Regions from separate parts of the Aliiglaciecola sp. NS0011-25 genome, predicted to be linked through region 3. Evidence: predicted binding sites of a transcription regulator. Region 3 holds the regulator's gene; each other region holds the start of a gene.
The links. The regulator sigma-54, encoded in region 3, starts transcription at its own class of promoters, with help from an activator protein. The targets are predictions, from matches to a motif close to GTTGGCACGNNNNTNGNNT.
Positions count from the first base shown of each region.

Region 1: the regulator sigma-54 is predicted to act here: its motif matches at 4,932-4,950, upstream of flhA (flagellar biosynthesis protein FlhA).
Region 2: the regulator sigma-54 is predicted to act here: its motif matches at 3,218-3,236, upstream of flgA (flagellar basal body P-ring formation chaperone FlgA).
Region 4: the regulator sigma-54 is predicted to act here: its motif matches at 5,591-5,609, upstream of ABWV72_RS01610 (flagellar basal body L-ring protein FlgH).

Region 1 covers NZ_BAABWR010000016.1:45,568-53,300, reverse strand. Annotated here, with positions in the region: gene ABWV72_RS14600 (RNA polymerase sigma factor FliA) at 1-524, opposite strand, end outside; gene ABWV72_RS14595 (MinD/ParA family protein) at 521-1,387, opposite strand; gene flhF (flagellar biosynthesis GTPase FlhF) at 1,384-2,742, opposite strand; gene flhA (flagellar biosynthesis protein FlhA) at 2,797-4,893, opposite strand; gene ABWV72_RS14580 (PEP-CTERM sorting domain-containing protein) at 5,190-5,783, opposite strand; gene pssA (CDP-diacylglycerol--serine O-phosphatidyltransferase) at 5,988-6,782, opposite strand; gene xdp1 (exosortase-dependent surface protein XDP1) at 7,240-7,733, shown strand, end outside.
Region 2 covers NZ_BAABWR010000014.1:2,784-10,516, forward strand. Annotated here, with positions in the region: gene ABWV72_RS13065 (flagellar assembly protein T N-terminal domain-containing protein) at 1-590, opposite strand, end outside; gene ABWV72_RS13070 (LPP20 family lipoprotein) at 912-1,376, shown strand; gene flgN (flagellar export chaperone FlgN) at 1,402-1,827, opposite strand; gene flgM (flagellar biosynthesis anti-sigma factor FlgM) at 1,876-2,208, opposite strand; gene flgA (flagellar basal body P-ring formation chaperone FlgA) at 2,359-3,090, opposite strand; gene ABWV72_RS13090 (chemotaxis protein CheV) at 3,260-4,186, shown strand; gene ABWV72_RS13095 (CheR family methyltransferase) at 4,216-5,052, shown strand; gene flgB (flagellar basal body rod protein FlgB) at 5,159-5,563, shown strand; gene flgC (flagellar basal body rod protein FlgC) at 5,560-5,982, shown strand; gene ABWV72_RS13110 (flagellar hook assembly protein FlgD) at 6,009-6,695, shown strand; gene flgE (flagellar hook protein FlgE) at 6,736-7,733, shown strand, end outside.
Region 3 covers NZ_BAABWR010000020.1:75,571-83,303, forward strand. Annotated here, with positions in the region: gene mgtE (magnesium transporter) at 1-904, opposite strand, end outside; gene ABWV72_RS16690 (HPr family phosphocarrier protein) at 993-1,268, opposite strand; gene rapZ (RNase adapter RapZ) at 1,265-2,110, opposite strand; gene ptsN (PTS IIA-like nitrogen regulatory protein PtsN) at 2,107-2,553, opposite strand; gene hpf (ribosome hibernation promoting factor) at 2,572-2,859, opposite strand; gene ABWV72_RS16710 (RNA polymerase factor sigma-54) at 2,887-4,365, opposite strand; gene lptB (LPS export ABC transporter ATP-binding protein) at 4,427-5,152, opposite strand; gene lptA (lipopolysaccharide transport periplasmic protein LptA) at 5,152-5,709, opposite strand; gene lptC (LPS export ABC transporter periplasmic protein LptC) at 5,696-6,256, opposite strand; gene kdsC (3-deoxy-manno-octulosonate-8-phosphatase KdsC) at 6,253-6,807, opposite strand; gene ABWV72_RS16735 (KpsF/GutQ family sugar-phosphate isomerase) at 6,807-7,733, opposite strand, start outside.
Region 4 covers NZ_BAABWR010000001.1:359,618-367,350, reverse strand. Annotated here, with positions in the region: gene ABWV72_RS01635 (dienelactone hydrolase family protein) at 1-268, opposite strand, end outside; gene leuD (3-isopropylmalate dehydratase small subunit) at 380-988, opposite strand; gene leuC (3-isopropylmalate dehydratase large subunit) at 1,009-2,424, opposite strand; gene glpK (glycerol kinase GlpK) at 2,995-4,479, shown strand; gene ABWV72_RS01615 (immunoglobulin domain-containing protein) at 4,613-5,392, opposite strand; gene ABWV72_RS01610 (flagellar basal body L-ring protein FlgH) at 5,665-6,408, shown strand; gene ABWV72_RS01605 (flagella assembly protein FlgT middle domain-containing protein) at 6,428-7,597, shown strand.

The sequences.
Region 1 (7,733 bases), on a different contig from region 3:
CCTTGTAGTAAATCCTGAAAAGGCGTGTCACTACCTTTATTTTGCTCAGTGGTAATCACATCTTCGGTAATACCTAAATCTTCAATACCGATAATTTTTCCAGCGTTGACTTCATTCAACATCTGATGGTATTCGGGTAGGCTTACTTCTAACTTTTCCGCGATATCTATATCTCTAGCATCTCTGCCCGTTTCACGTTCTACTTGATTAATTGCTTGGGTAATTGCTCTGCCATTTTTATGCACAGATCTGGGTGTCCAGTCGCCTTTGCGAATTTCATCAAGCATGGCTCCGCGGATACGGATACCTGCAAAAGTTTCGAAACTTGCGCCTTTTGAGCCATCGAAGTTTTTTGCGGCCTCGAGCAATCCAATCATTCCAGATTGAATTAGATCATCCACTAATACACTGGCAGGTAATCTGGCTAATAAATGATGGGCAATTCGCTTAACCAAGGAAGCATGTCTTTCTACAAGTTGAGCCAAATCGGCTTGTTGTTGATAAGCTGCTGCCTTTCTAATCACCTTTGTCCACCTACCACTTTTTCGGCGACAAGTTGTTCTAAGAAAAACTCTAAGTGTCCACCAGGTTGGTTGGGAATTGGCCAATGCATTGCTTTTTCTGCAAGGCCTTTAATAGCGATAGAAGCTGGCGATCCTGGAAATGCATCTACAATTGCTTTTTGTTTTCGAACTGACTTACGAATATTCTCATCGTAAGGAACCGTTGCTACTAGCTCTAAAGCAACATCTAAGAAACGGTTAGTCACTTTAGATAACTTTGCAAATAACTCTTGTCCTTCGCGCATGTTACGTACCATGTTGGCAACGATCTTAAAGCGAAACACGCCGTGTTCTCTGTTCAGTAGTTTGATCAACGCGTATGCATCAGTTAAAGAGGTGGGTTCATCACAGACAACCATCATTATATCTTGTGATGCTCTGGAAAAACTGAGCACCATATCTGATATGCCCGCAGCCGTGTCTACAATAAGCACATCTATATTGGTACGCAACTCACTAAACGCGCGAATTAGTCCTGCATGTTCAGTGGGGCTGAGTTCGGTCATTGATTGTGTTCCGGAGGTTGCCGGTGCAATCAATACCCCATGAGGGCCCACAACTAAAACTTCATCCAGCGTACATTCACCAGATAAAACATGGGATAAGTTTTTTTCTACTCGCAAGCCTAACATGACGTCGACGTTTGCCAACCCTAAGTCGGCATCTAACACCATGACGCGCTTGCCCATTTTAGCCATCGAGATAGCCGTGTTTAAGGTAATGTTCGTTTTACCGACCCCACCTTTACCACCGGTTACCGCAATCACTTTGATTAATCGAGATTGATTCATTCGTCTTAAGCTACTCGCTTGGTCGTCAATCATATTGCTAATGCCGATTTGTTTAGTTCTGGCTTAGCAGTATGAATCAAACCATATTTTTTATAAAGCTTAGCCGCTGCAGAGATTAAAAACTTTGCGTCTGCAACTTTAATATCTTCAGGGACTCGTTGTCCATCCGTCAAATAACTAACGGCTAACTTATGTTCAATTGCCACACTTAACGCTTCTCCGAGACTATAACTCTCATCGAGCTTGGTTAAAATACATCCCTGCAAATCAATATTGCTAAATGCACTCAAAGTATGCTGCAGCACTTTGTATTGTGCATTGGCTTGAATCACAACATACTTCTTGATATTAGCACATGAATGCTGATTTAAGGTATCTAACTGCTTGATTAGTCGAGAATCTCTTTGACCAAAACCTGCAGTATCTATTAAAACCAATCGCTTGTTACGCAGTTGGAAGAGTATATCTGACAATTCTTCCGCATTTTGCGCTTTTTTTACGTTACAGCCAATAATTTTTCCATAAGTCGCCAATTGTTCAAACGCCGCTATACGATAGGAATCAATTGTTACCATCGCGATTTGGTCAGCGCCATACTTTTGCGCTGCTCTGGCCGCCAATTTGGCTATGGTTGTGGTTTTTCCTGTCCCTGTGGGACCAACTAATGCAACAACACCTTTGTCGGCCAGAATAGCATTGCCAGTGGTTTGGATACGATTAGACAATAGTTTAAGTAAAAATAACCAAGCCTGCCTTTCATCTGCGTTTTCGGGAGTATAAGAGACTATGTCATCGGCAATGTGACTGCTAATGCCCATTTCAATCAGTCTTGAGGTTAAATACCCGTGCATAGGATGAGCACTTTGACGTTGTTGTTTTAGCAAACCAGAAACTTGAAATTGAAGTACATTGCGCAGCGAATTTAACTCATTTTTTATTTCACTAATGGCAGAATTCGAAACGTCTTCAGCCTGTGCCGTTTTTACCTCATGACTATTAGCTTCATTTTGTGACGTTGGCACGGCTGCGGCGGCTTGTTTTTCGAGTAACTCACGCAGGCTATCTGGCCCCGAGTCGCCAATAATTTCACTCAGACTCGGCACTTTTTGTTGTGCTGCTCGCAGGCTTTGTGGTTGATTAAAGTTTGCTGTAGTAGCTTGTCGTCCAGGATGCGCAGTTGCAGTTGGCTGTTTATTAATACCAGAATGCTTAATTCGTTGATTAGGTTCCGTAACAGCTTCAGGTTTTGCTTGATCGTACGCAGCAACAATTTCGATTCCTTCCGAAGTCTTCTTGTTGGACATAATGACCGCATCACCGCCAAGTTCTTTTTTTACTTGGTTAAGCGCATCGCGCATGTCTTTTCCGATAAAACGTCTAATTTTCACATTGCCCCCCAAAGAAGCATCTGGTCTAGTTTATATAAATTAGTCTGCGCCATTTTATTGACCCACAGCACTTACAATTCGAATTTGTTTGTCACTTGGAATTTCTTGATAAGATAAAACGTGCAAGCCCATCACTGAATGTTTGAAGAATTTTGATAACACAGGTCTGAGCATGCCTGATGTTAATAATACGGCTGGCTCACCTTCTAATTCTCTTTGTTGCGAAGCTTCAGACAACGAGTTTTGTAATTTTTCAGCTAAGCCAGGTTCAATACCGGCGCCGTCTTCTCCACCAGCTTGTAAAGATTGATGGAGCATTTGTTCCAAGTCAGGTGCTAGGGTAATAACCGGCAACTCTTGTTCGTTGTTATTAATCTCCTGCACGATTAAACGTTTTAACGATATTCTAACGGCAGATACCAACACATCAGGATCTTGAGTTTTAGGACCATATTCACATAACGTTTGCACAATACTGCGCATATCTCGAATAGGAACGCCTTCATATAGCAAGGTTTGCAATACTTTTACCACTGTACTTAACGGCAAGACTTCCGGTACCAAACCTTCAACCAACTTAGGACTGTTTTTAGCTAACATATCGAGGAGTTGTTGAACCTCTTCATGTCCAAGTAGCTGATACGCATTATTAGTTAGTAACTGGCTAAGGTGTGTAGCAACCACTGTTGCCGCATCTACTACTGTGTACCCTAAAGTTTGTGCGTGTTCACGTTGTTGAGGGCGGATCCAAACGGCTTCTAAACCAAAGGCTGGGTCTCGTGTTGCCTTGCCCTCTAGTTTTCCGAAAACCTGCCCTGGATTAATCGCTAATTCATCGTCATGACTAATCTCGGCATCCCCAACCGTAACTCCTAGCATAGAAATGGTATAGCTATTGGGGTTTAAATCTAAGTTGTCACGGATATGCACAGGTGGAATTAAAAATCCCAACTCTTGAGACAATTTTTTACGAACGCCTTTAATCCGGGTGAGAAGCTCACCACCTTGAGTTTTATCAACTAAAGGAATTAAGCGATAACCCACTTCTAAACCTATGGTGTCGACATGCTGCACATCATCCCAACCAAGCTCTTTAATCTCTTGCGGCTGGCTTTGTTCCGGCGTATTTTCCAATACTTGCGGTTCAGCAGCCTGCTTCTTGGCGTTCCAGAAATTGTAGTAAGCAACTGCCGCTACAAATGCACTAAAACCAAGAAATGCTATGTGTGGCATACCTGGCACTATACCCATCACGAATAAAATCGCGGAGGTAACATAAAGCGCTTTTTGGTTACCTAGTTGGCGTCTCATTTCCTGACCCATTTCTTGAGAGTCATTTTCGCGGGTAACAATAATCGCCGTAGCCACGGAAAGTAATAACGAAGGTATTTGCGCAACTAAACCATCACCAATGGTTAAAATCGTATATATTTCAATGGCTTCGCCAAAGGCTAAGTCATGTTGAATAATACCAATGAATAAACCACCAACAATGTTGATAAGCATAATGAACAAACCAGCAACGGCGTCACCTTTAACAAATTTAGAAGCACCGTCCATTGAGCCGTAAAAATCGGCTTCACTGGTAATTTCCGAACGTCTTTTTCTGGCTTCATCTTGATCAATATAACCGGCGTTCAAATCGGCATCTATCGCCATCTGTTTACCGGGCATCGCGTCCAAGGTAAAACGAGCACTTACTTCTGAAATACGTCCTGCACCAGCAGTTACCACTTTAAAATTGATAATCAGTAGGATAGCAAACACCACTATACCCACAGCGTAATTACCACCAATAACCACTTCCCCAAATGCCTGTATTACTTTACCAGCGGAATCTCCACCTTCATGCCCTTCCAACAAGACAATTCGCGTGGAAGCGACATTTAAGGCAAGGCGTAATACAGTGGCAACTAACAGTACTAAAGGAAAAATACCAAAATCAACGGGCTTATTGGTAAACACAGATACCAAAATCACCATAAGTGATAATGCAATATTGAAACTAAAGAGTATATCTAATAGAAATGCCGGCATCGGCAGAATAACCATGCCCATTATGGCTAGCACTACGATTGGAGCGCCGACCCCATTCATAAAGCTTTTTACCTGATTTTTGTCTACCCGATTGAGGTAACCTGCAAGTTCCATAAACAAATTTTTGACGGTTATTAATATAATATGTGGAATTGCAACAAGCGCGCCAAAACTGAAATGACTGTAAATTGACGTTCTTTACTAGAAAATGAGTTTACGAAATTAAAGCCACTCTACTCCGCTCTATCACGCTTAGTGAATAAGCCTGAGGACAAATTAAACTGCTCCGCAATAAAATAATGGAAATCAACAAAAAAGCAGAAATAGGACAAATCGGTATACAGGTGAATATATTAACAGACATAAAAAAACCTGGCTGACGCCAGGTTTTTTAAAACGAGAGAATAAATTTACTTAGCAGCCACTTTTCTGCGTACTAGTAAACCTAAACCAGCAAGCATAAGAACTAATGCTGAAGGCTCTGGAACGTATGTTACGGCGCCAAGTGTTGTATAGCCTAGCGCATCTAAGAATACTTCTTCAACATCCCCATTTATGTCATAAACAATCTCATCAATTGTAACTAAACCTTCATAATTACCGATATCTAACGTCAAAACGTAATCTGGCATGTCGCCAAACAAGTTAAAAACTTCAATCATGAAGTCTAGACCAGCAGTGGGATCAAAAGGATTGATTCCAGCAACAATGGGCTGATCAAACTGAACAGATTCGCTGTCATCCATTGTTAAAGACAAAGAGCCTAGCGTTAAGTTAACTTCTGCTGTACTTAAAAAACCGGCCCCATCCGCGTCTTCAGTATTGTACGTAACAGTACCAATCATCTGCGGACCTAAATCAATGCCATATGGATTAAAATCAGAGTACAAAACATCTGCATAGATATCTTGTTGAATAATTGCGCCAGCATTTGCTGAAAGAGACATTCCCAGTGTAGTGGCAATAAGACCTGTTGCGAGCAAAACTTTTTTCAAATACTTCATACTAGTGAACCTTATTATTGTTTTAAACGATTTCGTTCATTTTTATTGTTATATTTCGGTCACAAACTAAACAGTGCGACCTCAGCAATTAAGTAAAGCAATTACTGAACCAACTTATTTTTATTATATGAATCAGTAATTTATTATTACGTAACAAAATAAGCCTATTGAGATCGTTAAATTTTTTGACACTTAGTTGCTCGATTATTTATCGTCTTCAGTCGATTTTTTGGGTGTATCGTCGAAATCACAATCAGACTCTTCACGATCCCCAACTACATCTTCAAGGCGCACTTTATCAACACTTCGAAACGTATTTATAGGTCCTGCTAACGCATAGAGGGCAAACACTATAAACAACACTAAAGAAGGCGCCGTGGCAACAATGATGAAAATTAACATCACAATTAAAAGTCCAACAAAAGGTACCTTGCCGTGCCAGTCAACTTCTTTAAACGAGTTATATTTGAAGTTACTTACCATTAATAATCCAGCTAAGCCCGTTAACACAGCAACTACTAGACCGAAATCTTTGCCATCGACGTCGTATTCAACGCCAACCCAGACCATTCCGGCAACCAATGCAGCCGCAGCGGGACTTGCTAAGCCTTGGAAAAAACGTTTATCCGCCACACCTAGTTGGGTGTTAAACCTTGCCAGTCTTAATGCAGCACCCGCCACATAAATAAAGGCAGCCAACCAGCCAACTTTACCTAAATCGGTTAAGCCCCAATTGTAAGCAACAAGAGCCGGCGCCATTCCGAAAGACACCATATCGGCCATAGAATCGTATTCAGCACCAAATTCGCTTTGGGTATTTGTCATGCGCGCAACTCGACCATCTAGGCCATCAAATATCATGGCCACAAAAATCGCCACTGCCGCGGCTTCAAATCGACCGTTCATCGATGCGACTACAGCATAAAAACCCGAAAACAGACCAGCCGTTGTCAGCAAGTTCGGTAACAAATAAATACCTTTACGTTTAGAATCCGACATTATTCCCCCTTCAAAATGAGCGCACAAGATAGCATAATCCTGAATTAGCTCAAAATCATACACACCCTTGCACGGACTAATTTTAACGCTTCTTTGCGCAAATATACTGTTTCTTTTTGAAAAATGTTTCCTATTTGAGCATTTCCTTTATAAGTAAACGCTTATATCTCAAAATACCTATGCTACGAAAGTCATACATAACTCCCTTTAATCTCGCGGTATACTGGCTTTGAGAAAGATTAGAACGATAAAATCTTACCATGTCGCCATCTGGAAACAGGTAAGTTTTTTACTGTCCATTATTTTTACAGGGAGACAAATTGACCTGGGGAAATATTACCGAAAAAGCACTTAAGCTGTTGTTTACAATACACTTACAATAGTTGGTTTGTTTTTTGCTTAACTCATTCCAGTGAAGGTCTCGGCCTTTAGGTTGGAAGATGTAGGAATATTAGTTATGGTTAATAAAGTTTTAGCAGGATTTTTCGCATTAGCGGTCACAGGTTTTGCTTCAGCAAGCACGACCACGTATGAAACTCAGAATTGGAATTTCAGTTCTGGTGGAAGTTGGGGTTCTAATTCACTCAGCTATACTTCTGGCACTATTGGTATGACGGTAAGTGCTTGGTCATCAAGCGGCAACGACGACTGTCTCTCTGGTCCAGAATGTAATTCTAGCAATGTCTCTTATGACAGAGACCCGTACATTGAGAGCGCCCAGTTAAAACGTTACAGTTCAGGTCTAGGTGCAGTGAATAACGATGAAGGTGACTCTTCTCCGCATCACGCGATAGATAACAAAGGTAGTAACGACGGATGGCGTGACTATGACATGGTGTTATTTGAATTTGATACTGCTGTAGAGTTAACCAGCGTTCAAGCCGGTTGGTATAGTAATGATTCAGATGTCAGTATCGTTGGTTACACTGGTACGAAAGATCTCGGTACTAC
Region 2 (7,733 bases), on a different contig from region 3:
AGTACCATTGCATCGTTGATCATTGAAAGCGGTTGTTGCGCATAGTAGAAAGGTAATATGGTTTGAATACTCGATTGCTGTGCGAAGTCTTCGAAGTTTTGTTGAAGTACTTCTGGCAACTTAGTACCTATTTCAAATAGATTGCCGGTAGTGGCTTGTTCTCGGTTGTCTATTGGGTGCCAAGTGGTAACTATACTTTTAGGGTATTCTGATGATTGACATGTGTTTTTTTGAGGGAAAATATCTGCCCGCAAGGAAACTGTGAGATAGCCATCTCTAAAAACTTCATCTATTAGTTCAATACTATTGACTTCGCCACTGGCGCGAATCGTTAAGTCATCATTTTGCAATACGCCGTTTGCCATTTTTTGCACACTGTGTACCGAAGCTCCGGCAAATAACAATACTTGCTTAATTGCTTCTTGGGTCGCATTTTGCCGCGCTAACTCAATATTGCCGTTTCTTATTGCCGCTTGACCACTGGACTCGAACCAAGCTGCCAACGACTGCGCAGAAAAGAGTGCTGCGCAAAAGGCACAGAACAAAGTGATTAACTTAACAGAAAAAATTTGGCAGTTTATGGGCTTCATTTCAAAAAATATCCAATTAACGCTTAAATTCAAAACGGCTTTAACGTGTGTATTTGCATGCGTAGCCACTTTTTACGTATTTAGTTACTATAGTTAGTAAATCAGGTAATGCATCTTTTGTACCTGTTTTCAGATGGCGGTTAATCAGTAACCAATTTTCTTCTATCACAGTTGGTCTACTTACTTGGGTCTCAATTTTTTTGTGATAAGGAACAAATATTGCAGTGAAAAATCTTGAAGACAGTTTGAAATGGTTTTGAATTATCAATTGAAGCCGAATGCAGCTTAACAATGCGCTGTAAAGATACTACTGAGAAAAATATGAAACTAATTTATACCTTTGTGATTGCGGGATGTCTAGCCGGATTAATCGGTTGTCAAAACATCATAGACAAACAAGTTGAGTGGGAAACCATCGAACCTGATTCTTATCCTGTTATTCGCTCTATCGGCTATGCGCCAATAGATGCTCAACGGGGAAGTAACCGTTCAGCGAAAGTACTAATGGCAGTGAAAGCATCGAAACTGGATGCTTACCGTGAACTAACTGAGCAGGTTTATGGACAAAAAATTGACGGTGAACAGTCTTTGGCTAATCTTGTGCTCACTGATACTCAACTAATGGCCAGTGTTCAAGGTGTGATCCGCGGTGCGCGAGTAGTAAAAAGCTACCCCATTGGCAATGACTCTTATGCCACAGAGTTGGAGTTGGATTTTAGCCTAGTGCATGATTTATATCTGAGTACTGCCAAGCCGAAACAAGTGAAGAAAGTTCGTTATTATTAAACTCTATTCCTTTGATAACGAACTTTTAAACGGTCACACTCTTGCCTGAAGAACCACCTTTAGGTTTGCCGCTTTTATCGTAAGTCATGGTTTCTTTAGCTCGGGATTCTAAAAGCAAAGTGCGAAGATGTTGCAAGCGCAACTGACCTTGTTCTACCGCTTTTTGATTGATCTCGGTTCTGAATTTACATTGGGACAAAGATTGATTAATTTGATCAAATAAGTCTGTTACAGCTTGCTCTGATGTTGCTTCAGGTTGTTTCTCAACTTCCTGCTCAACGCTTTTGTCAGTGCTGGCAATCGATTCTAACAATTCCGATTTTTCATTGATAACGGAAGTGAGTGATTCAGCGTCTCGCGTACTGATTAAATGCAGCTCAGACTCAAGCAATAAAATAAGTGAATCAAGTTGTTGTTTCTGTTTTTGGAGGAGGGCAATTAGGTTTTTCATTTAGCTTTGCTTTTATTTTGAGAAGCTAAACCAATCTGGCATCAAATTCTAATCTTCAATGCCAAAAACTTGAGCTTCGAGTTTGCTAATTTTTTGCGCCAATACTTCAGGGTTAACGCGATATTCTCCATTCTGTATGGCTTTTTTCAATTTGTCGACCTTTTCCTGATTGACAGGTGTATCACTAGATTTCTTTTGAACCTGGCTAAGCTGCTGAGCAGATTGCGTGAGTGATACTGAATCTTGACGTGGCGCTTCTGCAGACTTAGATTGCTGAGCAGCAGATTGCGCAGTCGCTTGACTCTGAGATTGCTGTTGATTCAGCCTCTGATTCTCAAGTTGTGGCTTTTGATTTCCACTATTTATATTGTTAATTGCCATAATGACCTCGAATACCTAATTTGCCTCACTTATCTTATCGGCCGGAACTTAAAGACCTTTAGCTAAATGTAGAAAAAAATTAAATATTATTTAGATAAGCTCAAATCTGCGCTAACCAGATGTAATAACCCATAGTTTACGCTAATTATACTAAATCTGCACCACTACTTGATGGGTATTCACCACCTGTGCATGCACCACTCTATTCGACTTGCTGTTTTTCACCGCAATCGTATCGCCAAGGTTACCATCCTGTTGGGCTATACCTTTGGTTTTAATGCTTACCCCACCAGTATCAGCGGTAATCAGAATACTGTCTCCTTTACATACAAAACAAAGTTGGCCGGGGACTACGGGTTGGCCAGGTCGACTTCTTTTTTTCATTCGAGCGCCTACCACAGTGCTGATATCGGCAAAGGTACTCGTTCTTATTAGGTTTTTATCAAGCATCACAACTTTAACATCATTCTCATTTAAAACAGTGCCAGGACTGACCGAGGTGGTGAGCACGACTACGGGTTGCACGCGAGTGGCTTTTACCATCATATATAAATACCAATTCGTTTGTTCACAACTGGTTCTCACCGTTATGTTACTTTGCGCTAGCGCTTCTTTACTAGCCGATATGGTAAATGGAGTAGGGCAATCAGGAATGACTATCCTTTCGTCTAATGGCATCGCTTTTACTAGCAAGTTATCATCACTTGGTGCAGCTATATGCCTCAGCTGCGTATTAACGTAATTTTCTACTGCTTGACTAAGTTGTTGGTGAGCAGGGTTAGTGTCGCTGGACGCCGCAGCGAAACCACTGTTGAGAGTTAAACAGGCGCTGAAGAAAACACTTAATAACTTACCAGTTGTACGAATTAACGATATTTTCATGTTCAGGTGCCGCCGTTTTGTCTATGCTTATTAAATCGTTAAGCAAACAAAGATAAACGTCAAAATTCAGTCACAAATACGATTTTTGGCGCTAAAATTAGTTAAACTTGGTTTTCTAATAGGGACAACGCAACAATTGTGCCTACTTTAAATTTAATTGGGGTGGTATATGTCGGGAGTTCTTGACTCAGTTAATCAACGCACACAACTTGTTGGTCAAAACCGACTTGAATTGCTGCTATTTAGATTGAATGGCAGACAGCGATTTGGCATCAATGTATTTAAAGTGCGTGAAGTATTGCAGTGCCCCCAGTTAACCTCAATACCTAAGCAAAATAAGTTAATTCGAGGTGTTGCTCATATTCGTGGCCAAACGATCTCAGTAATTGACTTGAGTATGGCAACCGGCGGCAGAAAAATAGAAGACGTTCGCAACGCATTTATTATAATTGCTGAGTACAACCGTTCAGTGCAGGGTTTTTTAGTCGGCTCAGTTGAACGTATCATCAATACCAATTGGGATGCAATTATGCCTCCTCCTCAAGGTACCGGGAAAGCAAGTTATTTGACTGCAGTGACGGAAGTTGATGATGAGTTGATTGAAATTCTTGATGTGGAAAAGATTCTAAATGAAATCTCACCATTAAAAACTGAAGTCAGTGAAGATTTAGCAGCGGATTTAAATATGTCAGAATCTCCTGCAAATGATAAAATTATCTTTATCGCTGATGATTCATCAGTGGCAAGAAGCCAAGTTAAAAAAGCACTTGCTGCGTTGGGATTAAACATTGAAGTGGCTAAAAATGGACTTGAAGCGCTTAATCGTTTAAAAGAAATTGCCGCAGAAACTGGCGACGTCACCGATAAAGTTGGTGTGTTGGTGTCTGACATAGAAATGCCGGAAATGGATGGTTATACACTTACTGCAGAGATCAAAAACACACCGGAGCTAAGCAAACTCAAAGTAGTATTGCATACTTCTTTAAGCGGTGTATTTAATCAAGCAATGGTACAAAAAGTTGGAGCAGACGACTTTATTGCTAAATTTCACCCAGATGAGCTAGCGTCAGCTGTGCAAAAATGGTTTAACAAATAAAGCTCTACTTTACCTACGGAAATTAATGTTTGAAATTAGATCAATTAGCGCCGCACGAATTCTTAGAGTTTACGCATTTTTTAGAGCGTCAGTGCGGTATTGTACTAAATGAGAAAAAAAGCTATTTAGTTTATAGTCGCCTAGGACCCTTGGTTCGCCAAGAAAACTTGGCAAGTATTTCTGAGTTACTGAAGATCGCGTATAGCGGCCATTCCCCCAAGATGCGGGAAAAAGTCGTTGATGCTATGACTACTAATGAAACCTTGTGGTTCCGTGACAAATACCCCTTCGAAATTCTATCTAATAGATTGTTAACTGAGCTTTCTAAAGCAAAGCGTAAAGTGAGAATTTGGAGCGCAGCTTGTTCGTCCGGGCAAGAACCATTTTCCATTGCAATGTGTATTCAAGAATATAAAAGAGCTAATCCTAGAGCCTTCCCGTTAGGCGTGGAGATTGTTGCTACCGATATCTCAACTGATATGCTTCAGCGGGCTAAAACCGGCAAGTTTGATAGTATTTCGATTAGCAGAGGTTTGTCGGAGGAACGTAAAGAGCGTTTTTTTAAAGCGGTCGATAACAACCACATGCAATTGGATAAAGAAATCGTCTCTATGGTGAATTTTAAACCTCAGAACTTACTAAATAGTTATTCTGGGCTAGGCCGATTTGACGTGGTTTTTTGTCGAAATGTGCTGATTTATTTTTCTGTAAACAATAAGCGGAAAATACTGCAACAAATTGCCGCTTGCCTGCAAAACGATGGGGCTTTATTTCTTGGCGCATCTGAATCTATCGCTGAATTGAATCAATTATTCACTTTGGTGCGCAATAATCCCGGTCTGTTCTATATTAAAAAAGCTAACTAATACATACTGTTATGTAATATCCACGGTTCATCCGTATCCACCTCCCTATGTCTTGGCATAACCCTTGCTAAATTTCTCACAAGCGAGTTTTTAAGATGAGAACAACATGGCAATCAGTCTTGATAAATTAACCGGACTTCACGACCGAGCAATGCAGGTTAGAACCGAAACTATGGAAGTTATTTCTGGAAATTTGGCAAATGCTAATACGCCAGGATACAAAGCCCGTGGTGTAGATTTTCAGAAAGCCATGCAATCAGCAAATCAAGATCGTCAGCAAAATATGACACGTACCCATGAAAAGCACTTTGAAGGTTCAATGCAATCTCAAGCAAGTATTGAATTTCGAATTCCATTACAACCTGATACTGGTGATGGTAATACGGTAGAGGTGCAAGCTGAACGTAATGCCTTTTTGGAAAATGGAATGCGCTATCAGGCAAGCATCCAATTTTTGACTGGCAAGATTAAAGGTATGAAAAAAGCACTAGCTGGAGGGCAAGGCGCATGAGTTTATTTAGAGTTATGGATATTGCAAGCACTGGCATGTCTGCAGAGAGTGTTCGATTGAATACAACGGCCAGTAACATTGCCAATGCAAATAGCGTCAGTAGTAGTTATGACGCCACATACAAGGCTCGCCATCCTGTTTTTGCTGCCGAAATGCAACGTGCAACAGAGTCACAATCTCAAGGCGCAGGTGTACAAGTATTAGGTATTGTTGAAAGCCAAAAGCCACTGCAAATCGAATACAGCCCAGGTCACCCAATGGCAGACAGTAATGGCTATATCTACAAGCCAAATGTGAATGTGGTTGAGGAAATGGCAGACATGATGTCAGCGTCAAAATCTTATGAAACCAATGTTCAGTTGGCAGACACTACAAAACGTATATTCAGACGTGTGTTGCAACTTGGTCAGGGTCAATAAATCACTGATTTAGTGAGGAAAGTAACGTGGAAATATCAAAATCGACAGGATTAGATTCTAACCTGTATGTACAAGAAGAAACCGTGCCTATTGATGATGGCAGTAATGAAAGGTTAAGTCAGGAAGACTTTTTCTCTTTGCTAACTGAGCAATTAGCTAATCAAGATCCTACCAAACCTGTAGATAACGATCAGATGGTATCACAAATGACCAGCTTCAGTATTTCTGAAGGTATTGATTCACTGAATACTAAATTTTCTGAATTTGCTTCTAGCATGACCTCAAACCAAGCATTACAGGCTTCCAGCCTTATTGGTCAAGATGTCTTATTACAAGGTAACGTTGGATATTTAAGCGATACTAGTAACGGCGTAACCGGGGTGGTTATTTCCGATCAAACCACTCAAGATTTACAAATTACCATTGAGTCTGAAGCCGGCGAATTAATTAAAACCATTGATGCTGGTACACAGTCGGCAGGTAATATTGAATTTAGTTGGGATGGTAAAGATGCTAACGGCAATCCTTTGCCAGCCGGCAATTATGCAGTTTATGCACAAGGTACACAAAACGGCGAGTCAACAACCTTACCTACAGCGGTCAATAGGCATGTAGATAGCGTTAGTTTTGCGAGTAACAATCAAGGTGTCATTTTAAATTTGGATGGCGAAACAAGTGTCAATTTGAGTGATGTCATTCAAATCGGTGGTTAATTAAAAAATGTTAGCCCTTTAGTTTAGGAGAGAATAAACGATGTCTTTTAACATAGCATTAAGCGGTGTTTCAGCTGCTCAAAAAGATCTAGATGTCACTGCAAATAACATTGCAAACGTAAATACTGTCGGTTTTAAAGAATCTCGTGCCGAATTCGGTGACGTTTATGCTTCGTCGCTATTGGCAGCCGGTAATACAAAAGTTGGCGACGGTGTCTTAACCCAAGATGTTGCTCAGCAATTTTCTCAAGGTAGTCTTCAGTTTACCAATACAGCACTGGATTTGGCGATTACTGGAAATGGTTTTTTTGCCACGACTCCTGAAATAACCTCTCGTGATTTTTCATTTACTCGAGCAGGGCAGTTTAAGCTTGATCAAGATAACTTTGTGGTTAATTCCAACGGTGATAACTTAATGGGCTTCCCGGTCAACGCTGATGGTACCTCTTCATCTGTGGCTTTGAGCACAACTATTCCGGTGAGAATTCCAGACTCTTCAGGCTCACCACAACAAACCACCGAAGTTGCACCTCGCTTTAATTTGCCAGCAGGTGATGATGCTAAAGATATAACACTTTTTGATCCTAACGATCCACTTACCTATAACGCAGCTACATCTATTACCGTTTATGATTCGTTGGGTGATAGTCATGTGATGACCTATTACTTTATGAAAGATTCTGCAGCAACCAATGAATGGGTAGTAGTTAATTATGTAGATGACACTGCTATTGATATCGCAGGTGACACTGAAAACGTTGCTGGTACAGATCCTAATAACATTGCAGGTTCAGTATCCTTAGGAGCTGATGCGGTCTCTGGGTTTAGAATGCAGTTTAGTAGCGGCGGTGATTTTATTGGTATTCAAAATGGTGATGGTACCCCTGTTGCCACCGGCGATGTGACGACTGTTCAGTTAGGTAACCCGCCGTTGATAAACGGTTCTGATGCAACTCAGACGATTACAACCAACTTCGCGCTTGAAGTTGGTAGTGCAACGGCAGATGAACCGACTCAGTTTGCCTCTTCGTTCGAAGT
Region 3 (7,733 bases):
CAAGAAGTGCCGTTACTAGATTTACGGCCAACCATACTGAACGCCGCTGCGTACTTTGCAATACCGGGGCGAAGGTATCTTCTTCATCATCCAAACCGGCCATACTCATCATAGAGTGTTCGGCGTCTTCGCGAATAATATCCACTACATCATCTATGGTGATACGACCCAATAGTTGTCGGCTAGAATCGACTACCGGTGCTGACAGCCAGTTATAGCGTTCGAATAATTTTGCCACTTCTGTTTCTGGCATATCAACGGGGATGGCTTCAGCTTCCTCATCCATAATATCTTCAATACTGGAGTCTGGCAGAGCCGTTAGAAGCTTAGTGACTGGTACAGTTCCAATTAAGGTGTCATTTCGACTCACAACATAAAATGTGTCAGTGCTTTCTGGAATTTCACCTTTGAGTCGCAAGTAACGCAGAATCACATCAATGTTTACATCGCTGCGTAGGGTTATGGTGTCGGTATTCATAATGAACCCGGCGGTATCCTCACCATAAGAAAGGGCTTTTTCTGCGCGCTGACGGTCTTGCTCATCCATCGATTTCAGCACGTCTTTTGAGACCGATTGCGGTAAACTGCTTAACGTTTCCGCTAAGTTATCAATCTCCATGTCTTCTAGGGCATCAACAACTTTGTCTGGAAGCATTTGTCCGATGATGCCATTACGTACATCTTCGGACAGTTCTTCTAATACATCGCCATAAAAATCGGAGTCCAACATTTCCCACAGTTCAGTTCTTGATTTGCTTGGGGAAGACTCTAGAAGAAGGGCGATGTCGCAAGCTGGCATGTCGTGAATTGTTTTGCGGACATGCATAAAGCGACCACTGGCCAAGGCTTGATTGATAGCCTTCAGTTGTCGTTGGGCGTGTTTAACCTCTAATGCTTCTGCCATGAATATGCAGCTCAATGAAAAAACTACTAATACTAATAGTTTAGAGGACTAAGGGCAGCAGGTCAGCAATTATTTGCACATTGCTTAACTATTCGTTTTCGTGAAATTTCTCAACTATGAGTTTTTCAATCGCGGCAAGGGCGTGTTCAGCATCGACTCCTTCGCTAATGACGTTAACTTCTTTGCCTTGGGAGCTTTCTAACATCATCAAGCCCAATACACTATTTGCGGAAGCCGATTTCTCCCCTTGAACTAGGGTAACAACGGCATCAAATTGATTGGCTACTTTGACTAATTCAGTAGCCGCTCTTGCGTGTAATCCAAGTTTGTTAACGATGACTATTTGCTTTTCAAATCGATTCATCGATTTAACTCTCGGTGCCTTATTTGAACATCTGGGTGAGACGCTGAAAATGTTTTAGCGAGTGACTCAGCCACATAAACTGAGCGATGTTGGCCTCCAGTACAACCGATTGCTACTGTCACGTAACTACGATTGTTTCTTTCTAGATGAGGAAGCCAAGTTGAAATGAGATTTTGAATTTGCCAGATAAATTTCGTCACTATTGGCTGTGAGCCTAAAAATATCTCGACCGGAGAGTCTAATCCACTGAGGTGCTTTAAGTCTGGCTCCCAATGTGGGTTAGGTAAAAATCGCGCATCGAATACATAATCGGCGTCTTTAGGAATGCCGTATTTAAAACCGAAGGATTCAAATACCAAAACTAGCCTAGAGCTTTTCTTGCCTAGAATTCGCTCTCGAACCAATTCAGCTAATTGATGCACCGAAAGTTTGTCTGTATCTAGATATAAGTCGGCGCGTTCCGCAATAGGGGCTAACAGTTGACCCTCTGCCTGAATCGCATCCGAAAGAGATTTGTTTTGACGAGATAACGGATGCAGTCGACGAGTTTCGCTGAAGCGTTTTATCAGCATGTCATCACTGGCATCTAAATAGACTATGGTCATGTCCCAAGTGGCAGGCAAATAATCAAGAATTTCGACTAATTCACCAGGTACCTTGGGAAGGTTTCTAACATCGATACTCACGGCCACTTGGTCATATTCATCCATAACCGTATGGGTTAGAGTCGGTAATAGGTTAACTGGGATATTGTCGACACAATAGTAACCTAAGTCTTCTAAAGACCTCAGTGCAATAGACTTTCCTGAACCAGAGCGGCCACTAATAATTATCAGTTTCATGCAACGATTGCCTCGTATAACTGAGCATTATCTTCTGCACGACGAATACGTTTCAGAATTTCCTTATCACTTAATTTTGTCGCGATGGTTGCTAAGGTTTGCAGGTGTCCGGCGGCTTTATCTTCAGGTACTAAAATTGCGAAAAATATGTCCACAGGACAATTATCCACAGCGTCAAAGTTGATAGAAGGATCACTGGTGATTAGAACTGCGACCACATCCTTTAAACCCGACAGTCTACCGTGTGGCAATGCAATACCATTCCCGATTCCTGTGCTGCCCATCTTTTCGCGGCTAACCAGACTATTTAAAATCGTTGTCTGATCAATGTCATCGATTTTTTCTGCCGCTATCAGGCTGATAGTTTCAAGAATTCGTTTTTTACTTGTCCCCTGGACTGCACAACTTGTGCAGTCAGGGGAAAGGATGTCTTTAATTTCCATTAATTAATCTAATATATGTTAATGACGCTTAATTTTTTCCTTGTGCTTGATTACCTGTCGATCAAGCTTATCTATCAATCCGTCAATTGCTGCGTACATATCGTTGTGCTCTGAGGTTGCAAATACTTCGCCTCCGCTAAGATGAACTGTCGCTTCAGCTTTTTGATTAAGCTTCTCGACATTAAGAATGACATGGACATTGTTGATATGATCAAAATGCCTTTCTAGCTTTGTAAATTTATTGTCTACATAATCTCGCAAAGAATCTGTAATTTCTACATGATGGCCAGTAAGGTTAATTTGCATATTAGCGTATTCCTTCTGTTGTTGAGCCTACAGCAGGCTCTTGCGTTGGTTAGACGGTGGGATCGATAAAGACTCCCGGTATTTTGCTATTGTCCTACGGGCGACCTGAATACCTTGGTCTGCCAGTAGATCAGCAATCTTACTGTCGCTAAGAGGCTTGGTAGGAAGCTCTGCTGCGACGAGTTTTTTAATTAATGCGCGAATTGCCGTTGAGGAACACTCTCCTCCAGAATCAGTTGCTACATGGCTGGAGAAAAAGTATTTAAGTTCATAAATTCCTCTAGGTGTATGCATATATTTCTGTGTGGTAACACGGGAAATAGTTGATTCATGCATATCTACCATTTCTGCGACATCATTTAACACCATTGGTTTCATCATTTCAGGTCCATGCTCAAAAAAACCAACCTGCTGCTGAACAATGCAGTTTGCGACTTTGAGTAAAGTGTCATTACGACTCTCTAGACTTTTTATAAACCACTTGGCTTCTTGCATATGCGACCGAATAAATTGACTATCACTGGTGTTTTTAGCGTTCCGGCTCATTGCCGCATATTGCTGATTTACATTCAGCTTAGGCAAACTATCGGGATTTAGCTCAACTTGCCAACGACCATTTTTCTTCATCACTGAAACATCTGGAATGACGTATTCAGATTCACCGATTAACAATGAACTACCAGGGCGTGGATTGAGTGTTTGCAATAACCGCATAGCTTCTCGTAATTCGTCTTCTTTTAGACGAGTTTTACGCATTAAAGTTCGGTAATCTTTACTGCCTAATAAGTCAGCATATTCGCTGATTAATAACTTAGCTTCATTTAACCAAGGGGTGTCAGGTGCAAATTGATTCATTTGTACCATTAAACATTCTTGCGGATTTCTTGAGCCTGAACCAATAGGGTCGAACATTTGAATACGTTTTAAAACGCATTCCACCTCATCAAGTTCAACCTCTTCATGGTCGAGACTAGCAAGAACATCTTCGGTGCTGATAGTGAGGTAACCAGACTCATCAATAGAGTCGATAATTGCGATTGCTATGGCAGTATCAACTTCAGAAAAAGGCGTTAAGCGCATCTGCCACAATAGGTGATCTTGAATATTTTCGGTTGTTTCACCTTGGAAAATTTGGTCGTCATCGCCGCCACTACCACCGCTTATTGAGGCGGGGGCTGAGGAGGCACTGATATATTCGTCCCATGTGCTATCTATGGGTAATTCGTCTGGGATATCTGCTTTTTCTAATGCCTCGTTTGTATCCATGGAATCAGAACTTGCGGATACCGTCTCCTCTGAGAACTTGTCATTACTGTCTGCTAAAGCGGAATCCCCAGTAGGGATATCTGAACCGTCTTCTACTTCTAAAAGTGGATTCGATTCTAACGCTTCCTGTATTTCCTGTTGTAAATCCAGCGTTGATAATTGCAATAGACGTATAGCCTGTTGCAATTGAGGCGTCATTGTTAGTTGCTGGCTGAATTTTAATTGTAACGAGGGTTTCATTTAGTTTTTTTATTCTTACTTGTTTAGCCACAAAGCTTTGGTTAAAAACAACATACCTCTACTATAGCTTGAATTGCTCGCCAAGGTATACATCTCTGACTTGTTGATTATTTAAAACTTCTTCTGCGGTTCCAGAAGCTATCAATTCACCATGACTCACAATATACGCTTTTTCACACACGTCTAGCGTTTCACGCACATTATGATCAGTTATTAATACACCAATACCTCTATCGCGTAGGTGTTGAATTATTTTTTTTATATCGTTTACTGAAATCGGGTCAACACCAGCAAAGGGTTCATCCAATAGAATAAACTCAGGGGCGGCCGCTAATGCACGAGCGATCTCGACTCTTCTGCGCTCCCCGCCTGATAAACTCATGCCAAGGCTGTTACGAATATGGTTAATATTGAATTCATCCAATAATGCATCCGCTTGCTCTTCTCGCTGATCAGAACTTAATTCTTTTCGGGTTTGCAAAATTGCCATGATATTTTGGTAAACGGTTAACTTACGAAATATAGATGATTCTTGAGGAAGATAACCAATTCCTTTTCGTGCACGGATGTGCATGGGTTGTAAGGTTAACTCGGTCTGATCAATATAAATCTCGCCTTTATCGAGTGGCACTAACCCAACAATCATATAGAAGGTCGTCGTTTTACCAGCACCATTGGGACCTAACAGGCCAACAATCTGTCCAGTAGAAACTTCAATGCTTACATCTCGCACCACTTGCCGAGATTTATAAGACTTCGCTAAATTGGTCGCTTTTAACGTTGCCATTAAGGTTTTTCATCCTGCAACTTGTCTTGCTCTTCTTCAGTTTTTTTAGTGTCGTCAGTTTGCCGATTGCGAATGCTTTCGGGTTGGAAAATGGCAGTGACACCGCCTTCTGCGTTGCCGTCACTTTCTGCTATCAATTGCTCTAATTCCATATTAAATTGAATCGATTCACCTTTAACAAGGCTACTATCCTGATTTAATTCGGCTGCACCATTGAGTGTCAGAGTACGATTCGATACTTCATATTTAATTTCATTGGCCGCGGCGCTAATATTACTGCCATCATCGAGGGTTTGGCTGTATTTTGCTGGTTTACCTCGGGCAATAAAAACTTCTTTACCTTCCCCTAAACCCGCAATAACCTCGACTTCGTCAGCCAAAATTTCAAGGCTACCTTGGGTGATTTTGACGTCTTTTCTAAATATCGACGTTTTGGTTTTGCCATCAAAAAAATTCGACTTTGAGTCAACTTTGATTGGCAAGCTAAAATCGTTCTCACCGGCAATAATAGCGGCGCTGAACATTAAGCTAATAAATAAAGCGCTAACGCGGCGCATATTGAGTTTGCACATGATTTTTAAGTTCATATTCCTGTGTAGTTAAATTTGCTACAAAACCGTTACTTTTAACAATGAAATCTTTCCCGTTTATCTCAACCGGTTCGTCAGACATCATTGTTTTATCGACTAAATTAATTTCTAAAAACTGGGTTCTGATTGTTTGCACAAATCCCGATTCATCGAGGCTTCTAATCTCTACATCAGTTTCTAATTGAATTCGATTATCCTCATACAGCGTGCCTTCCTCAGCTTCTACATGCCAAGGCGTTTGCTCATCGGAAACATAGATGGTGTATTTAGGTTGGCTGAATAAAGTGAAGCCTAGGATTTGATAATGTTCCATTTTAAGCGCGAATACCTGATGATTCACTTCGCCGTTTTCATTGTAAAGAGTGCTGCGCATATTCCTCGCCTGATAATTAGGCTGCCAGGAATCTTCATTACTAGAATCTGTCTGTTCTGGATCTGAACCCATCCACCCTGGCACATATACCATCAAGACTAGCACAAACAAGATGCCAATGCTTAGGGTGATACGATTCATACACTACTACCGTAAATACGATTTAATTTGTTGTTGGCAAACAAAATTAGATCACAGATTTCTCTCACTGCGCCAGCACCACCAGTTGTTTTAGTGACATATTCTGCCACTGATTTCACATATGGATGGCCATTAGGAACACTGATAGACACACTGCTTTGTTCAAACATACCTACATCAGGCATATCATCACCCATTGAAGCGATATTCTCTTTTTTTAGGTTTAATCCCGTTTTGAGTTTATGTACTGCGGTCTTTTTGTCTTCGACACCTTGAATGATCAGAGACACGCCTAGGGCTGACATTCTATTTTCCACAATGGCGGACTGGCGACCAGTGACTATTGCCACATCAATGCCAATTTCCAACATTGACTTTACGCCATAGCCATCAAGTGTATGAAACGCTTTAAGTTCTTCACCATTGTTTCCCATAAAAATGCTGCCATCAGAGAAGATGCCATCTACGTCACACACCAGTAATTTAATTTTACTAAGCTTATTAATGAAATGGTTATTAACTGGACCATAAAGGGTTTCAATAATTGACACTAAACAACTCCGGCTTTTAGTAACATATGCATATTTAATGCGCCAACTGGCTTATTTTCATGATCTACTGCAAACATTGAATTGATACTGTATTTCTCCATCAAATTAAGTCCTTCAACTGCTAACATTTCCGGTCGACCCGTTTTGCTGTTAGCTGTCATTACCTCAGAAACTGGGGTTGAGTGTATATCAATCCTATCATCAAGGATGCGGCGCAAGTCACCATCTGTAAAAATCCCAACCAACTTGCCAGTCTCGTCTATTATTCCTGTCATTCCTAGCCCTTTTCGAGAAATTTCGAACAAAGCATTGCGCACGGTTTGATCTAATTTCACTAAGGGTAACTCATCACCTGTATGCATGATATCTGCAATTGTTAATAACAGCCTACGACCTAAGCTTCCACCTGGATGAGATAGCGCAAAATCGGCGGAGGTAAACCCACTGGCGTTTAATAATGCTACAGCTAATGCATCACCCATTGCCAAAGTTGCAGTCGTACTGGCGGTTGGTGCTAACCCTAACGAACAGGCTTCTTGTTCTACCTTAATACACAGTACTTCATCAGAGTGTTTACCTAACGAGCTGGTAGTACTGTTTGTCATTGAAATGATCGGGACTTCCATTCGTTTAACCACGGGGATTAAATTCAGTAACTCCGCCGTTTCACCAGAGTTAGAAATAGCCAACAATACATCCTGGTTGGTTATCATCCCTAAATCACCATGGTTAGCTTCCCCAGGATGCATGAAAAAGGCGGGGGTGCCAGTGCTGGCTAGCGTGGCGGCAATTTTATGGCCGATATGACCTGATTTTCCCATGCCACAAACAACCACTTTTCCTTTACAGTTTTGAATGATTTGACAACTTCTTTCAAAACTTTCATCAATATATTCTTGCAACTGTAGAATCGCTTTAGACTCTAT
Region 4 (7,733 bases), on a different contig from region 3:
CTTGTTGTTTGGATTTGCCCATCAGCTCGACACCTTTTTCGACATTAGCATAATCGAGAACAATGCCTGGCTCTAGTCTGTCAAACAATGAAGGCACTATGGTTTTATAGCCCAATTCAGCAAATTCCCGTGCTACCGATTTTAGATGTTCGGTGATGCCGAAAATTTCCTGAATGATTACCAAACCCGCTTTCGGATTTTCAGGCTCGGCAAGATAGGCGGTAAATTCATGGCCATCTTCAGCGGTTAAATTTATATTTTTGTTCACAGCGTTCACCTTTTATAACGTCAGATACTTTTAGCTCAATTTATCCAATGTGCATACTATTAAGCCGCATTGAAAAGCGGCGCAATTAAGGATTTCAGTTAAGCAAAATCCTTAGTTCCATAACCAAGGTTGCGTTTGGCTTTGTTTATTCTCGAATGCGCTTATATCGTCTATGTCCATTGTCAGTTGTCTGGATATTTCATCTAAACCTGAGATCAACATTTGCTTATGTGCAGCTCCGATTTCAAAGGTTATGTTACTCTTCCCCTCAACTTCGATGCTCTGGGTCGCAAGGTCGATAGTGATAGGTTTTGTTTGGGCTGCGTTATCTAACAATATTTTAATCTGTGATTCTGATAACACTATGGGTAATAACATATTGTTAAAACAATTCGAATAAAAAATCTCACCGAAACTTTGTGCGATAACGCACTTTATTCCATAGTCTGTAAGCGCCCAAACAGCGGTTTCTCTGCTTGAGCCACAACCAAAATTATTGCCGGCAATGAGAATCTTTGTTTTAGAAAATTGTTGCTGATTTAATACGAAGTCGGCTTTTGGTTGGCCCTGACTATCAAATCTTCGATCATAAAATAAACATTCATGCATCCCTTGTTTGCTCAGACGAGTTAAGAAGCGTCCAGGGTAAATAACGTCAGTGTCTATGTTGTCTTCAGGCAACGCCGCAGCGATTCCCGATATTTGTTTAAAGCCTGTCATCTTTGAGTTCTACTATGCTATTAAATAAGTTCACGGACGTCTGTTATTTCACCCGTAATTGCCGCGGCTGCTGCCATGGCTGGGCTCATTAAATGGGTACGTCCGCCGACGCCTTGGCGTCCTTCAAAATTTCTATTTGAGGTTGAAGCGCATCGCTCGCCCGGCTTTAGTCGGTCATTGTTCATCGCCACGCACATGGAACAGCCTGCAGCTCTCCATTCAAAACCTGCGCCCATGAAAATTTGGTCGAGGCCTTCAGCTTCCGCGTGAGCTTTTACTTCACCTGAGCCTGGGACTACAATTGCCAACACATTTTCGGCAACGCTTTTTCCGATGATAACCTTGGCCGCTGCGCGCAAGTCTTCAATCCGACTATTAGTACAAGAACCAATAAAGACTTTGTTTATCTTCAATCCTTTAATTTCAGCATTGGCTTTGATATCCATATAATCTAGGGCTTTTCTCCAACTTGCCTCAGTGGAGTCGTCTTTAGCATCAGCAAGTTGTGGAATTTTATGGCTAATTGAGATGGTGTGTTCAGGGCTGGTCCCCCAACTGACATAAGGTTCAAGGTTATCAATGTCGATCTCAATTTCAGCGTCGAATATTGCATCGCTATCACTGGGTAAGGTGCGCCAATAGTTAACTGCTTGATCCCACAAGTCGCCTTTGGGGGCCATAGGACGATTTTGCAAATAGTTAAAAGTCACTTCATCAGGTGCGACCATACCAACACGTGCGCCGGCTTCGATTGTCATATTGCAAAGCGTCATGCGCGCTTCCATGCTCATTTTTCGGATCACATCACCAGCGTATTCAATGGCATAACCTGTTCCACCGGAAACTCCTAACTTAGCGATAGTCGCAAGCGCCATATCCTTAGCGGTAACATGCAATGGTAATTCACCGCTGAAGGTAATACGCATTGTCTTTGCTTTCACTTGGTTTAGGCATTGAGTAGCGAACACTTTTTCACATTCACTTGCGCCTATTCCAAATGCTAGGCTACCAAATGCACCATGAGTTGCGGTATGAGAGTCACCGCATACCAAAGTAGTGCCAGGCAATGTAAAGCCTTGTTCTGGACCCACGATATGCAAAATCCCCTGACGCTTATCGTTTACTGAAATGTAGGGCATTCCTGTATCTTCGACGTTATTTTCCAACGCAATTAACATCGCTTTTGCTTGTGGATCTGCTATGTGCTGTCTGTTGTTGCTGCTGGGTATTGTGGTTGGTAAAACGTGATCTACCATCGCCAATGCTTTTGCTGGTTGGCGTAATTTAGCACCTCGTTGCTTTAATGATGCAAAAGAAACTGGCGTGCTAACTTCTTGAACAAGATGGCGATCGATGTAAATTAGGCAAGTATCATCCTCATTTTGCTTAACGACGTGGCTATCCCAAATTTTGTCATACAGTGTTTTACTACTCACTTTTAATCACCTGTTAAAGAATGTACTGAGGTTAAGGAACTATGCAAACTGGCGACATTCGACTAGAGACCCTGTTTAATTTGCAGAGCGGGTCGTTGAGCTATGTCTATGGTTAATTGCTGACTTTTTATTGCTTCTTTTATCGATTTATCTGGATTGAGTACATCACCGTAACTTGGCAAGATTGCGCTAAATTGGTGTTCATTAGTACGGCTGAAAATAGGCAAATGGAGCTGTAGATGATCGCCCTAGTTATCGGAAACCGTTGTTATGTAAACAATTTTGTGGATGGAGTCTACCTGAAACTTAGCGCTTTAAGTAGCAATGCGTACCATCTGGCTATGTCCATTTCGTATAATATATTTAATTCACGTTAAGCTGAGTAGAGTAGCAGTTACTTTCATTGGCGTGCTGGCATGTATGCCAAATCAACCAATTTGAATTTTGAAATGGCATACAATGAAGTTGCTAAAGCACTTTATAACGCTAAAATTAATGGACTGCACAAATTAGAGGTTTGTCATTCATCGGGTACTTTTTCGATGTCCATTTTTGCCAAGGAGAATCGCGGTGCAAAACTATATTATGGCTATCGATCAGGGAACTACCAGTTCAAGGGCGATTTTATTTTCATTGGATGGCAAACCTTGCTTTATTGCGCAACAGGAGTTTAGTCAATCCTATCCTGATGATGGATGGGTAGAGCATGATCCTGAAGAAATTTGGCAAAGCGTCCTGAAAACCTGTAAAGACGTTATTGTTGAAGCACAGATTGACGTTTCTCAAGTCGTTTCTATTGGTATAACCAATCAACGAGAAACGACAATAGTGTGGGATAAAAAAACCGGAAAAACCCTGTATCCTGCAATAGTGTGGCAAGACCGGCGAACTTCCTCAATCTGCAAGCAGTTCAGTGAAGATTCCCAGCTAGTAGAGCATATCACCGACACTACGGGATTATTATTAGACCCTTATTTCTGCGCAACTAAAATTAAATGGATATTGGACAATGTAGAAGGAGCGCGCGAAAAAGCTGAATCTGGTTTACTTGCTTTTGGCACCGTTGATACATTCTTAATTTGGCGGTTGACCAAAGGACGCTGCCACTACACAGACGCAACCAATGCCTCTCGCACTATGTTGTTCGATATTCATAAGCAACAATGGGATCCACAACTTTTAAAAACATTCGATATCCCGCAATCAATCTTGCCAACAGTATTAGACAGCGCTGACGAGTTTGGTAAAACGAATCCTACATTGCTGGGCAAAGCTATCCCTATTCAAGGAGTTGCAGGGGATCAACAGGCAGCGCTGTTTGGACAAACTTGTTTTAAAAAGGGCATGGCAAAAACAACCTATGGCACTGGTTGTTTCATGGTGTTGAATACCGGTTTAACACCGCTTAAATCTCATAATCGACTATTAACAACGGTCGCTTATCGGTTAAACGGTGAAACAACTTACGCTTTAGAAGGCAGTATCTTCATGGCTGGCGCTACGATTCAGTGGTTGCGCGATGGCTTGCAACTAATCAAAGAGGCGTCTGAAACTGAATCGCTGGCGAAGATGGCCAGTCCGAACAATAGTGTATTTTTGGTGCCGGCGTTTACTGGCTTGGGTGCGCCTTATTGGGACCCTGATGCGCGCGGAGCTATTTTAGGTTTAACCCGTGATACAGGTATTAATGAAATAGTCGCAGCAGGTTTACAGTCAGTGTGTTATCAATCAAAAGATCTGCAAAAAGCCATGGAAAGTGATGGTGCCCGTGCAACCAACCTTCGAGTTGACGGCGGAATGGTTAAGAATGATTGGTTGATGGGTTTTTTAGCTGACATCTTAGGAGCAGAGGTGGATAGACCTGAAATTACTGAAACCACTGCGTTAGGAGCAGCCTATTTGGCCGGATTACAAGCGGGTATCTACAAATCTTTAGATGAACTGAGTGCACAGTGGCGATGCGAACACACATTTACGCCAAGGTTCTCTAAACAAGAAAGGGACCATGCTTATTCTTTATGGCAACAAGCGGTGAATCGAATTCGCTGTGATTGAATGCTAAACCCTTGCACACAGATCCATCTTAATGCTGTTAGACAGGCAATAAATTGCCCATGCTCATCGCTTTTTATCCTTAAGTGGGCGTGATTTTGCCACTTAATTTCATGTGTTTTTGGCCTATTACCTACTAATAGTTTCTAGAAACAAAGCTATACGCTTTATTCGCTTGTTCAATTGTATTGGTCACCTGAGAAACCGTTGATTCTATCGTTTCCTTGTCGGCATCTTCAAACATGTAGTCTGTTACATTGTTATAGATGGATTTGCCGGAGAATGATTCAATCGCCATATCGGCAGCGGCAAACGCCACCCCTATGGGCCCCCCATAAACAAATCCACCCAATAATTCAGATACCGGATCCACACTGGTATGGGATGTATTTTGGTAAATATCAGAGACAATAGGAATGTGATTTAGAATGTTAATAGTATCAAAAAAATCATCCATGCCTAAGCCATCTTCACCTATTACATAATTTGAAATATCTTGAATTGAACCCAACAAGGTAGTGTCAGAATTTAACGCGCTTAAGTCAGTGGTGCTTACTTCCGGCTCGGCAGAAATAGCGGCAGTCGCACTACTGAAAAGGTTGGCACTGAGACTACTCAATAAAGAGGTTTGTAGGTTCGCAATTGAATCTAGTGACGTCAGTTGAGATAAAGAGTCTTCAGTAAATTGATCTAACCCAATAGCTGAAAAAAGACTTTTCTGAATGCTGTCAATTGCTGAATCCATGTTGGCGTTTTCTTCAGTGGAGTTATCACTGTCGTTTTGCTGCATCAGTGACATTAAACCACCAAACACCTGATTGATTCCTTCTGAGCTTGCTGAGGATTCACTTGCAGAAGGTGTTTCAACGGCGGTGCTTAAACCTAAGTTATTTTGCAATGTATCTATGACATTCATGGGTAATGACTACTCTTAATTTACGCATTTTGGATGGAGTTTTGTAGATGCTGATAGGCTAAAATCGTGCCAAAAATTTAGCCAAGTATCATATACTTAAACAACTTGGCTGAAATTCTATTTACATTAAAAGCGCTAGTGTAAAGTTTTAGTAAAGGTACTAAAGTGATTTATTTTTTCGGTAAAATAACCTCAGAATTTGGCATGTGAGAGGCAATTCTAATCATAAATATGTTGTTATCTTTAGATAGCAATTGAGGTTATATTTGAGTATGAAAAAGTATCACTTTATCTCTTTTTTCTGTTTTGTTGTTTGCTCATGTTCACAAACACCTAGCGTAGAAGAAGAAGTTGTCGAAAACCTGCCAACCAATCCAAAAGTTAGTCAAAGAGCCATTAGTCAAAAAGACAAAGAGATCATGCCCAATGATCCCAGTTACAGACCTATCCGCATGGAAGGGGTCGAATCTATAGCAGTCCCCACAGGATCACTTTTTCAACTAGACGATGACGCTAGCCTGTATCAGTTGCACCGCAAATACCAAGTGGGTGACATGATTTTAGTTCGACTAAGTGAGTCAACTACGTCAAAAAAATCCATCGATTTTCAAAGGGATAAAAGTAGTCGATTTGAGTTAGGACCTGTGAATGTTACTGCTGGACCTATCCAGATTGATGAAACAGACTTAAATATAGAACACAATGAAGAAAATGAGTTCGATACATCATCAGAAGCCAATCAATCTAATTCTTTGAAAGGTGATATTACCGTATATGTAAAAGAAGTCTTACCCAATAATAATCTTGTGGTTGCCGGCGAGAAGTGGATTACGCTGAACACTGGGCAAGAATACGTCAGATTTTCCGGTGAAATACGAACCGCCGATATTGATGCTTCAAATACTATTATTTCCTCTAAAGTGGGGAATTCACGCATTGAGTACAGTGGCAAAGGCGAATTGCACTCCAATCAAGAAGAGTCAGTAATCAATAAATTATTTGGCATTTTCAATTAACTGAAAAATGAATGTAACTATGATGAAAATGTTGAATTGCACAACCTTGTTGGTGCTTTTGCTGCTCTGTCCTAGGGCCTTTGCTGTTTGGCAACAAGGTGAGGCGACGGTCAAATTAGACGGTGCTGACGTTAGCGACGTAAGAGTGACAGCTATCAAAAATGCAGTTGCAGACGCATCTTTTAAAAACGGCAGTTTTGTTTCTGCAGAAGATGTGGTGTTAGATGGACTACTAGTGAGCAGTAAATCGGTGATTACCACCCAAGGCCAAATTCAGCGAGTAGAAGTGCTTAGTGAATCTGTGAATGAAGATGTATTTAATGTTATCGTCAGAGTCGAATTCTCACCTATGTTCAATTGTCCCCATGATGGATACAACCGCTCGGTGTTGCTTACCCAGTTTCAAGTGTTAAAACCCCAGCAAGCTAGCCATGGTGGTATTTTTGATATCGGTAAGCAAATAAGCAAACGCATTGAGCAACAATTGCGTGCTGAACAAACCAGTCCTAAGGTACGACTGATTGACAAGGCGTTCACTGGGGTTAACTCCTATGACCAAATCCATCTTAACGAATTAACCAACAAAGCCATTTATATGTCCAAAGAATATGGACGGCAGTTTGTCATGTTTGGGTTTATTCGCGATATCAGTTTATTTGAACAAGTCAAAGAAGAATTGCTTTCAGACGATGTATCTTTAAGACGCAATTTCACGATTCAAGTATATGTACTGGATGTTTATCGGCATACGATTATATTCCAAGAGTCTTACCATAGTGAAGCGGATTGGGAGTACAGTGATGACTACAATGTAGATACCAATAACAGTTTGTTTTGGCGCAGTGACTATGGCCGTACAGTACTTAACACTGTCAATGGCGCGGTGTCGGATGTTGCTAATAAACTTCAGTGTGAGCAGAGCTTTGCGCAAATTGTAGGAACAAATAACCATAAATTGATCATCAATATGGGCTTAGACAATGGACTAAAGTTAGGCGATAAATTCCTACTCTATAAAAAACGCTTACCTGTTAGCGCAAATGGATTGAGTCATGCGGCATTGACTGCGGTTAACCAAGGTGTATATAAAGTCGTGCAATTAGACAGTTTGACCGCTGAATTGAGTAATGATGATCCTGCCCAAGTGATAAACGGCGACTTACTCGATCTGGTCAGCCCAACTCGCTAAGATCAAAGCATAAAGTCACTTAGTGTTGGCGCGGTAATATTCAAAGACGCATATCTATTCTTACCACTGGGCTAGTTGCCCTTAACGAACACAGATACGCCAGTCATAGCTATACCTGAAACTACTCGTTTTGCAT